DNA from 2 places in the Pandoraea sp. PE-S2R-1 genome. Region 1 is predicted to be linked to the other one. Evidence: predicted binding sites of a transcription regulator. Region 1 holds the regulator's gene; the other holds the start of a gene.
The links. The regulator sigma-54, encoded in region 1, starts transcription at its own class of promoters, with help from an activator protein. The targets are predictions, from matches to a motif close to TGGCANGNAANCTGCTTT.
Positions count from the first base shown of each region.

Region 1 (5,542 bases):
CCGTGATGTACGGCGACGGCATGATTTTCAATAACATCTCCCGGGCCGTACAATTGCTCGGCAATGTGCATGGCACAATCCAGCCGGCCGAGCTCGGCAACAAGCCGCCGGCCCAGCCCGCCGCAACAACGGGCGCTCCGGCAGCCACTGCCCCGAGCGCGCCACCCAAGACAACACAGGGCCCCAAGACCCCATGACCGATCGCCCTTACCTGCGACCCGCTTCGTATCAACCGCTTGACGGCATCCGCCGCTCGTTGCGCGCTCTGGCCGCCGCCTTCGCGGTGCTCGGCGCGCTGGCGTCGCCGCTCGCCCATGCCGAGCATGCCGACCGCGACAAGCCGCTCAACATCGAAGCGGATCACATGAGCTATGACGACCTCAAGCAGGTCAACATCTTCACCGGCAACGTGACGATGACCAAGGGGACCATTCTCCTCAAGGCCGATCGCGTCGAAGTGACTCAGGATCCGGAGGGCTATCAGTACGCCACCGCCTATTACAAGCCGGGCGGTCCGCTCGCGTACATGCGTCAGAAACGCGACGGTCTGGACGAGTACATCGACGGCTGGGGCCAGACGATCTACTACAACGGCAAGACCGAAGTCGCCACGTTGACCACGCAGGCCACGCTCAAGCGTCTGGCCGGCGGTACGAAGGTGCTCGACGAGATTCACGGCAGCGTGATCACGTACGATACGTACAACGAGGTGTACACCGCCAATAGCGGCGCCGATCAGGTCAATTCGAACAATCCGAATGGCCGCGTGCGTGCGACGCTCGCGCCTCGCAATGCCACGGGCGCTAACCAAGCGCAGCCCGGCGGCGCGAGCAAGCCTGCCGCCGCAGCGCCCAAGGGCGATCTGCCGGCACTGGCTCCTTCCAAACGCCTAGAGAATCCGCGTGAGTAATCCCGACCAAAGCAACGCTTCCAGCATCAATCAGGGCGCCGGCATGGTCGGCAAGCCCAGCGCGCTCGTCGTGCGCTCGCTCAAGAAACAATACGGTGCCCGCACCGTCGTCAAGGACGTCTCGCTCGACGTGAAAAGCGGCGAAGTCGTGGGGCTGCTCGGGCCCAATGGCGCCGGCAAGACCACGTCGTTCTACATGATCGTGGGGCTGGTGCCGGCCGACGACGGCGAGATTCAGCTGGATGGCAACCTGATCAGCGAACTGCCGATTCACGAACGCGCGCGCATGGGTGTTTCGTATCTGCCGCAGGAAGCGTCGGTGTTCCGCAAGCTCACGGTCGAAGACAATATTCGCGCCGTGCTCGAATTGCAGGTCGATGCGCAGGGCAAACCGCTCAAGCGCGATGAAATCGAGCGCCGCATCGAGTCGTTGCTCGACGAGTTGCAAGTGGCGCATCTGCGCGAGAACCCGGCCATGTCGCTCTCGGGCGGCGAGCGCCGTCGCGTGGAAATTGCCCGCGCACTGGCCACCCAGCCGCGCTTCATCCTGCTTGATGAACCGTTCGCGGGTGTGGATCCGATCGCGGTGCTGGAAATTCAGCGCATCGTGCGCTTCCTGAAAGACCGAGGTATCGGTGTCCTGATTACCGACCACAACGTGCGCGAAACGCTCGGTATCTGCGATCACGCGTACATCATCAGCGAAGGCTCGGTGCTCGCCGCCGGCACGCCTGACCAGATCGTTGCCGACGAAAGCGTCCGGCGCGTTTATCTGGGCGAAAATTTCCGGATGTAAAGCTAATTTTTCGCATGTAAACCCTGCCTCCGATAGCGAGGCAGGCCGGTTTCGCTGACGTGACAAAGCCTCTACAATGAAGGCGAGAAACGTTATGAAACCGACCCTCCAACTCCGCACCTCGCAGCACCTGACCCTCACCCCCCAGTTGCAACAATCGATCCGGTTGCTGCAACTGTCGACGCTCGAACTTCAACAAGAAGTCGAGCATGCCCTCACCCAGAACCCGATGCTCGAGCGCGAAGACGATTGGCTCGCCGGGTCCGTGCGCGTCGGCACCGACGGCTCGCTTCGCAATGAACGCACGACATCGGTCAGCAGCACGAACGACGCGCCGTCCGAGGGTAACGGTCACGACGAGGCACGCGAGCTCGATGGCGAAGCGCGTTTCGACGATAACGGCCAGGACAGCGGCAGTGACTGGAGCCTGAACGACTTCGCCCGCACGGGCAATGCCACCGACGACGACGACAACAACTCGCGCCCGCAACTGCACGTCGATCATCCGAATCTGCGTGAACACCTGCTGGCCCAGTTGCGCGTGACCAAGGCCGCGCCGCGCGATCGCGCGCTGGTGGAGTTTTTAATCGAGTCGCTCGACGAAGACGGTTATCTGGGCACGACGCTCGATGAAATTCAGGCGGAAGTGGCCGAAGAACTGTCGCTCGAGGCCGAAGAGATCAATGCCGCGCTGGCGCTGCTGCAAAGCTTCGACCCGGCCGGCGTCGGTGCACGCACCCCGTCCGAGTGCCTGCGGCTGCAATTGCAGCGGCTGCCTGCGAGCCCGGTGCGCACGATTTCGCTGCGTATCGTCTCCGATCACCTGGAACTGCTCGCCGCACGTGACTACACGCGGCTGCGTCGCGTGCTTGGCGTGGGCGAAGACAGCCTGCGCGCCGCGCATCAACTCATTCGCTCGCTCGACCCGTTTCCGGGGGCCGCGTACGGCACGCCGCAGGCCGACTACGTCATTCCCGACGTCCTCGTGCGCCGGCAGGGCAGCGGCTGGACGGCGGAGCTCAATCCCGAAGTGATGCCGCGTCTGCGCATCAACGAAATGTATGCACGAATTCTGCGAAATAATCGCAACGATCCGGGCACCGGGAACCTCCAACAGCAATTGCAGGAAGCGCGCTGGCTGATCAAGAACATTCAGCAGCGTTTCGACACGATCCTGCGGGTCGCGCAGGCCATTGTCGAGCGTCAAAAGAACTTCTTTTCCCACGGCGAAATCGGTATGCGCCCCTTGGTTTTGCGCGAGATTGCTGATACGCTGGGTTTACACGAATCCACGATTTCGCGGGTGACAACCAGTAAGTACATGCTCACTCCATTCGGAACTTTCGAGCTCAAGTACTTCTTTGGTTCGCACGTCGCGACGGAAGCCGGAGGGGCCGCGTCATCCACGGCCATCCGTGCCCTCATCAAGCAACTGATAGGAGCCGAAGACCCGCAGAGCCCCCTTTCCGACAGCCGTATCGCGGAACTGCTGGCAGAGCAGGGTTTCGTGGTGGCGCGACGCACTGTCGCGAAATACCGCGAAGCCATGCGAATTCCCGCAGTCAACTTGCGCAAATCTTTGTAGGACAGTCCTGGTGAGCCGTGTTGGCCTGCTGGGGCATAACGCCGCAGTGCGACATTGCGTCACATGAATGGCTCGCACTCCCGCTAGCCCGTCATTTGTGACGTGGCCTGCACTTCGGCATTTCAGCAAGGAGAGCAGCTATGAATCTGAAGATCAGTGGACACCATCTCGAACTCACGCCTTCGCTGCGCGAATTTGTGACTAACAAGCTTGACCGCGTGTTGCGCCATTTCGATCAAGTGATGGGCGCCGAGGTGATCCTCTCTGTCGACAAGACCAAGGAGAAAACCGGACGCCAGGTAGCCAGCATTACGGTGTTTCTCAAGGGTAAGGAGATTTTCGTCGAGAAGTGTGACGAAGATATGTACGCCGCCATCGACAAGCTGATCGATATGCTCGACCGCAAGGTAATCCAGTTCAAGGACAAGGTTCAGGACCACGGTCGCGAGGCCATCAAGCATCAGCAGCCGCCCGAGCAGGAACCGCTGCAATGAGTGCTGACTGGCGTGGTAGTCGCGTCGACTGACACTGACGAAAGCCCGCGCGGAACCTCGCGCCTGCAATTGCGTCTGTCATAGTCTGGCATCACCCACCGCGGGGCCGTTGAACGGCCCCTTTTATATGGCTTGGCGCATTTCTGGGGAATGGCGCGGGGGTCAGCGGCAGGTGGTCTATAATGCGAGGTCAATCGGGGGTTGGAGGGCGACTACGCGTTCGCCCGCATTACAAGATGAACCGTTTAGTCAAACTCTTACCTGCGTCCAACATCCTGCTTGGACTCTCCGTCACCAGCAAGAAGCGCGTCTTCGAGCAAGCCGGGCTCCTATTCGAGAGCAATGCCGGGCTCACTCGCGCTGTCATCACCGACAATCTCTTCGCGCGCGAGCGACTCGGCTCGACCGGACTCGGTGAAGGCGTGGCGATTCCGCATGGTCGAATCAAGGGCCTGAAGCATCCAATGGCGGCGTTCGTGCGCCTGGAAGCGCCGATCCCCTTCGAAGCCCCTGACGGCCAGCCGGTGTCCCTGCTGTTTTTCCTTCTGGTGCCCGAACAAGCCACCCAGCAACATCTCGAAATCCTGTCCGAAATCGCACAATTGCTTTCGGACCGATCGATGCGCGAGACGTTGTCGAATGCACCAAGCGCCGAAGACATTCATACGGCACTCGCGAACTGGCAGCCCTGAGCCCACACGCCAGACAAGCCCCGTAGCGTAGACCCCACACCCCCAACCGAACGAGGCGACGCGGTGGAACTGACCGGCATCAACGCGCAAAGCATTTTCGACGACAACGCCGCCACGCTGCGGCTGTCGTGGCTGACCGGCCATGAGGGGTGGGAGCGCGGCTTCACGCCGGAGAGCGTGGCCACCGCCACATCGAGCGCCGACCTTGTCGGTCACTTGAACCTCATCCACCCGAACCGTATTCAGGTGCTCGGCGAAGCCGAACTGCGCTACTACCAGCGCCTGACGGAAGAAAACCGCAAGCGTCATATGGGCGAGGTGATTGCGCTGGAGCCGCCGTTCCTCGTGGTCGCCGACGGCCTCGAAGCCCCGCCCGACCTCGTATTGCGCTGCACACGCTCGTCCACCCCGCTGTTCACCACCCCGCTCTCGACCGCTTCGGTCATCGATAGCCTGCGCCTGTACATTTCGCGTGTGTTCGCACCGCGTTGCACGATGCACGGCGTTTTTATCGACATTCTGGGCATGGGCGTGCTGCTGACGGGCGATTCGGGTCTTGGCAAGAGCGAGCTCGGTCTGGAACTGATCAGCCGTGGACACGGACTGGTCGCCGACGATGCCGTCGATTTCGTGCGTCTTGGACCCGATTTCGTCGAAGGCCGCTGTCCGCCGCTGTTGCAGAACCTGCTGGAAGTGCGCGGCCTCGGCCTGCTCGACATCAAGACGATCTTCGGTGAGACGGCCGTGCGCCGGAAAATGAAGCTCAAGCTGATCGTGCAACTGGTGCGCCGCCCCGATGGCGAATTCCAGCGCCTGCCGCTCGAAGCACAAACGGTCGACGTGCTCGGACTGCCCATCAACAAGGTGATCCTGCAAGTGGCGGCCGGGCGAAACCTCGCCGTGCTGGTCGAAGCCGCCGTGCGCAACACGATACTGCAACTGCGCGGTATCGATACGCTCAAGGACTTCATGGAGCGCCAGCGCCAGGCCATGCAGGACCCGGACGGCATGCAGGGCAAGCTGCTCTGAGCCTCAGCACCCTCTCGGCCAGCCCAATCCCCCGGG
Region 1 covers NZ_NGUR01000015.1:522,377-527,918, forward strand. The annotation lists gene lptC (LPS export ABC transporter periplasmic protein LptC) at 1-197, shown strand, start outside; gene lptA (lipopolysaccharide transport periplasmic protein LptA) at 194-910, shown strand; gene lptB (LPS export ABC transporter ATP-binding protein) at 954-1,706, shown strand; gene CDV44_RS19760 (RNA polymerase factor sigma-54) at 1,801-3,291, shown strand; gene hpf (ribosome hibernation-promoting factor, HPF/YfiA family) at 3,432-3,785, shown strand; gene ptsN (PTS IIA-like nitrogen regulatory protein PtsN) at 4,022-4,477, shown strand; gene hprK (HPr(Ser) kinase/phosphatase) at 4,541-5,506, shown strand.

Region 2 (5,542 bases), on a different contig from region 1:
CCGAGATGCCCGAGACGAGGAACATCGCACCGAGCAGCACATATTGCAGGCCGCCGCGCACGTGACCGAGCAGCGATGCCATGAACTCGATCAGGCTGCGCGCCAGCCCGCTCATTTCGATCAGGGCACCGAGCAACACGAAAAGCGGCACCGACAGCAGAATCAGGCCCGACATGCCCTCGTCCATGCGGCTCACGACGATCTGCAACGGCGCATCCGTCACGAGCGCGAGATAGCCGAGCGTGGCCGTCCCGAACGCAAACGCGATCGGAATGCCGCCCGCCACACAAACGCCCACGATCAGCACGAAGAACACGAGCAGGTTGTAATTGCCCATCGCGATCAGCGCCGGGCGGCCGAGCCACAGTGCCGCACCGAGCGCAGCCACGACCAGCACCCCGAGTCCGAACTGGCGCATCGTGGAGCAGCGCGCCATGCGCGAGATCGCGGCGAGCAGCATGAGCGCCGCACCGACCGGCAGTGCCGCGGCACGCAGGCCATCGGGGATTTCGAGCGCGGGCGTCGTGATGTCCATCTGTTCGATGGCATGCGTGTACGCCGGCATGATGATGAGCGCCACGAACACGCAGACCGTGAGCGCGGCCATCGTCTGAAACCAGTCACGCCACGCCGCAGGAAGCTTGTTGACGATGGCGGACAGGCGCATGTGCTCACCGCGATCGAGCGCGATGACCGCGCCGAGCATCGATAGCCAGATGAACAGGATTTGCGCCAGTTCATCCGACCAGGTGAGCGGATTGTCGAACCCGTAGCGCGAGATTACGCCCGCGAGCAGGATGAGAGTCTCCGCCACGACCAGCAGCACGGCAACCGCCTCGGTGACTTTCATCACCGCGCGGTTGACGTGGCAGAAGAGGCGGGCGAGCGCGTGCGTGGGCTCGGCCGTCATCGTCAACGTTTCCATTTACGCGAGCTTCCCGGTGTACTTTTCGAGCATGGCCCAGGCTTCGTCGCCGAACTTCTTGTGCCATTCCGTGTAGAAGCCCGCTGCGCGCAGCTTGTCGCGGAACTGTTCGTTGTTCGGTGCGTTGAACACGAGACCCTTCTGCTTGAGTTCGACCATCACGCCGTCGTTGAGCTTCTTCACGTCGTCGCGCTGCACCAGTGCGGCGGCGTTCACGTTGGCGGTGATGATGTCCTGCAAGTCCTTCGGAATCTTGTCCCACTTCTGCTTGTTGGCGAGGAACCAGAAGCCGTCCCACATGTGGTTCGTCATCGACACGTACTTCTGCACTTCGTACAGCTTGGCGGTGGTGAGCAGGGCGAGCGGGTTTTCCTGCGCTTCGACGATCTTCGTTTGCAGCGCCGAATAGACTTCGGAGAAGTTGATCGACGTGGGCGACGAATCGAATGCGCGGAACATCGACGTCCACAGCGGGCTCGTCGGCACGCGGATCTTCAGGCCCTTGAGGTCAGCCGGTGAATTGATCGGGCGATTGCTCGTGGTGATCTGGCGATAACCGTTCTCCCAGATCTTGTCGAACGCGAAGACCGTGGTCTTGGCGATTTGCCCGCGCACGTGGGCACCGAGATCGCCGTCCATGGCGGCCCATACCTGACCGTAGTCCTTGAACGCGAAGCCCACGCCCGAGATCTGCGCCGACGGCACGAGCGTGCCGAGAATCAGCGGCGAGAGCGTGAAGAAGTCGATAGCGCCCGAGCGAATCTGACTCAGCATGTCGCTATCGGTGCCGAGCTGGTTGTTCGGGTAAATCTGGAAGTCCACGCGGCCTTTCGACTGCTCCGCGATCTTCTGCGCCATCTCCTTGGCGCGGATGTTCATCGGATGGCTGATCGGCAGGTTGTTGGCGAACTTCAGCGTGATTTCGGCGGCGTGCGCCTGCGTTTGATACAACCCCGTGGCGGCAGCGGCCGATGAGGCGGCCACGACTTTGATGAAGTGGCGACGATCCATAGTGCTCATACTGCATGTCTCCTTGATTTATAGGTTTGGTGACTGCGTCTGAAGCGGGACGGTGCAGGCGTGTTGCCCTGCAACCTTCCTGCCAACTCGGAACGCGGGCTCACAAGTGGCTTGGCTATCTTACGCAAATCGAATGCCAGTTCGACGCCCTGACGGGAAAACCCTTACGTTGTTAAACATCCACGCAATCTCAAGGCGATCTGAACGCGCCCGTGCAACGGCTTTTGTCTGATGGAACAGGCGGGTAGCGCGCTATGACAGGCTTGCCGGGGCACGGCGTCGACGGCGCACGGGCGTGCGACACCTGTCGCATGGCGCGGCGGCACGTGCGACAACTGTCTCGTGTGAATGTCGCCGCCGGTGAGACACCTGTCGCAGTTGGGCCGTCGACTGTCTCTTGTGGCGAGCCATGCTGCGCCACAGCAAATTCGTTTCATGCGCCACGCATTCGAATTCACTTGATGCGCTTAGGAGTCCCGCTTTACGCTTACGTCAATTGCGCGCACGCCATAAGCGTGTGTCCGGACGGCGGGGCGAATCTTCTGCGAATCTCCTCACGGTCTTGCCGCGCAATCGGCGTTCGATGCCGTGGCGATCATGAACCGCGAGAATCTGGCATCGAAATTGCTCACCGGAGTCTGGATCACCCCAATTTTCCGGAGAAACTTCATGGTTGCTGCATGCCTTACCGGCTGGGCCCACTCCCAGTTCGGCAAACTCGATAACGTCGACGCCGAAGTTCTGCTGGCCCAAGTCGCGCAAGCCGCGCTCGATGATGCGGGCCTCGCGCCCGAGCAGATCGATTCGATTCATGTCGGCACTTTCAATGGCGGTTTCCTGTATCAGGACTTCCCGTCGTCGCTCGTCTTCAACAACATTCCCGGCCTGCGTTTCAAACCCGCGACGCGTTACGAAAACGCTTGCGCGACGGGTTCGGCTGCCGTGCACGGCGGGCTGCAATCGATCGAAGCCGGCAAGGCCACGCACGTGCTCGTGATCGGTTTCGAGAAGATGACCGAGCTCGCCACGCCGCAGGTCGGCGAAGTGCTGCTCAAGTGTTCCTATGCGCGTGAAGAAGCCGGTATTCCGGGCGGTTTCGCCGGGGTGTTCGGCACCATTGCGCAGCAGTACTTCGATCGCTATGGCGACCAGTCCGACGCGCTCGCGCGCATCGCGGCGAAGAACCATCGCAACGGCACGGACAATCCGTACGCTCACATGCGTCGCGACTTCGGCTACGACTTCTGCCGCAACGTCTCCGACAAGAACCCGTTTGTCGCCGGCCCGCTCAAGCGCACCGACTGCTCGATGGTCTCCGATGGTGCTGCGGCACTGGTGATCTCGAAGGCCGACGTTGCCCGCACCATGCCGAAGGCCGTGGGCTTCCGGGCGGCCGTGCAGGTCAACGACTACCTGCCGCTGTCGCGCCGCGACGCGCTCGCGTTCGAAGGCGGCCAGCATGCGTGGCGTCAGGCGCTCGGCGTGGCAGGCGTGTCGCTCAAGGACCTGTCGCTGGTCGAGACGCACGACTGCTTCACCATCGCCGAACTGATCGAATACGAAGCCATGGGTCTGGCCAAGCCGGGTCAGGGTGCCAATGTCGTCGCGGAAGGGCTGACGGAAAAAGACGGCCTGCTGCCGGTCAACCCGTCGGGCGGCCTGAAGTCCAAGGGACATCCGGTCGGTGCCACGGGCGTCTCGATGCACGTGATGGCGGCGATGCAGCTCACCGGCACGGCGGGCGGGATGCAGATTCCCAATGCCAAACTCGCGGGCGTGTTCAACATGGGCGGCGCAGCCGTGGCCAACTACGTGAGCATTCTCGAAGCGCGCTGATCGGCACGCGGCCCGGGGCCTGCTATTGGACGCCTGTGCACACCGATGCAGGCCGGGCAAAGAAGACTAAGAGGAAAGCAGAGGAGACGAGCAAGATGCTCAAGAAGGTCATGAATCTCGGCCGCCTGTTGGCCGACGTTGCCCGGCGCCATCCGGACGAGGCGGGGTTGATCATCGGCGACAAGGTGACGACCTGGGGCGAGATCGACGCGCGCGTGAATGCCGCCGTCGATGCGCTGCGCAAGCTCGGTGTGGGCAAGGGCGACAAGCTGCTCGTGCATTCGCGCAACAACCTGCCGATCTTCGAGAGTGCGTGGATCGCGTTCAAGCTTGGCGCGATCTGGGTGCCCACGAACTTCCGTATCACCGCACCTGAAGCCGCCTATCTCGGGCAGTCGAGCGAGGCGTGCGTGATGATCTACGACGCGGGCTTCGAAGGCCATGTCGACGCGGTGAGAGCCGCTTCACCCGCGCTGCGCCACGTGATCGCACTGGGCACGCCGCGCGCTGGCGAGCTGCACTACGAGACGCTGGTCGCCGAGCACATGGGCGCGCCCGAGTTCGAAGAAGAAGTCGAGTACGAAGACCCGCTGTGGTTCTTCTACACATCGGGCACGACCGGGCATCCGAAAGCGGGGGTACTTTCGCACGGGCAGATGGCATTCGTCGTCACCAACCATCTGGCGGACCTGATGCCCGGTATCACGTATCGCAGCCGCTCGATGGTCGTCGCGCCGCTTTCGCACGGTGCGGGCATTCACGCCATCGTCAACACGGCGCGCGGTGCGGCCAGTGTGCTGCTGCCGGGCGAGAAGATGGACGCGGCGCAGGTCTGGCAGGCGGTCGAGCGTCACCGGATCGACAACATGTTCACCGTGCCGACCATCGTGAAGATGCTGGTCGAAGACCCGTCCGTGGACGAATACGATCACAGCGCGTTGCGCTTCGTGATCTACGCGGGGGCGCCGATGTATCGCGCCGATCAGAAATACGCGCTACAAAAGCTGGGCCGCGTGCTCGTGCAGTACTACGGTCTCGGCGAAGTGACGGGCAACATCACCGTGCTGCCGCCGTGGTTGCATGGCGATGACGACGACGCGCCCGATGCGCGCGTGGGCACGTGCGGTTTGCCGCGCACGGGCATGGAGGTGGCGATTCTCGACGAGCACGGCATGCGTCAGCCGCCGTTCGGTTCCGGCGAGATTTGCGTGCGTGGCCCGGCCGTGTTCATGGGGTATCACAACAACCCCGATGCCAACGCCAAGGCGTTCAAGAACGACTGGTTCCACACCGGCGATCTTGGCCATGTCGATTCACAGGGGTTCCTGTACATCACGGGGCGCGCGTCGGATATGTACATCTCGGGCGGATCGAACGTGTACCCGCGCGAGATCGAAGAAGCGTTACTCACGCACCCGGCGGTATCGGAGTGCGCAGTGCTCGGCGTGCCCGACCCCAAGTGGGGCGAGAGCGGGCTGGCGGTCGTGGTGGCCCGCGAGGGCATGGCCGCGCAAGCCGACGAGTTGCTGGGACATCTCGAAGCGCGCATTGCCCGCTACAAGTGGCCGCGCCGCTTCGTGTTCTGGAATGCCATGCCCAAGTCGGGCTACGGCAAGATCGTGAAGAAGCAAATCAAGACGATGCTCGAAGAGCAAGGAGACTATCGACTATGAAACCTGCGCTTTCACGGATCTATCGGCATGCAGGCGCCCCCACGTTACCCCGTGTGGAAGACTGCGTGTTGAGCGGGCAGCACGAACT
Region 2 covers NZ_NGUR01000017.1:422,430-427,971, forward strand. The annotation lists gene CDV44_RS25850 (TRAP transporter large permease subunit) at 1-910, opposite strand, end outside; gene CDV44_RS25855 (TRAP transporter substrate-binding protein) at 926-1,945, opposite strand; gene CDV44_RS25860 (acetyl-CoA acetyltransferase) at 2,615-3,781, shown strand; gene CDV44_RS25865 (acyl-CoA synthetase) at 3,817-5,454, shown strand; gene CDV44_RS25870 (PCC domain-containing protein) at 5,451-5,542, shown strand, end outside.
Region 2: CDV44_RS25860 (acetyl-CoA acetyltransferase) is a predicted target of sigma-54. The motif match lies at 2,559-2,576, and genes of this name have one in related genera.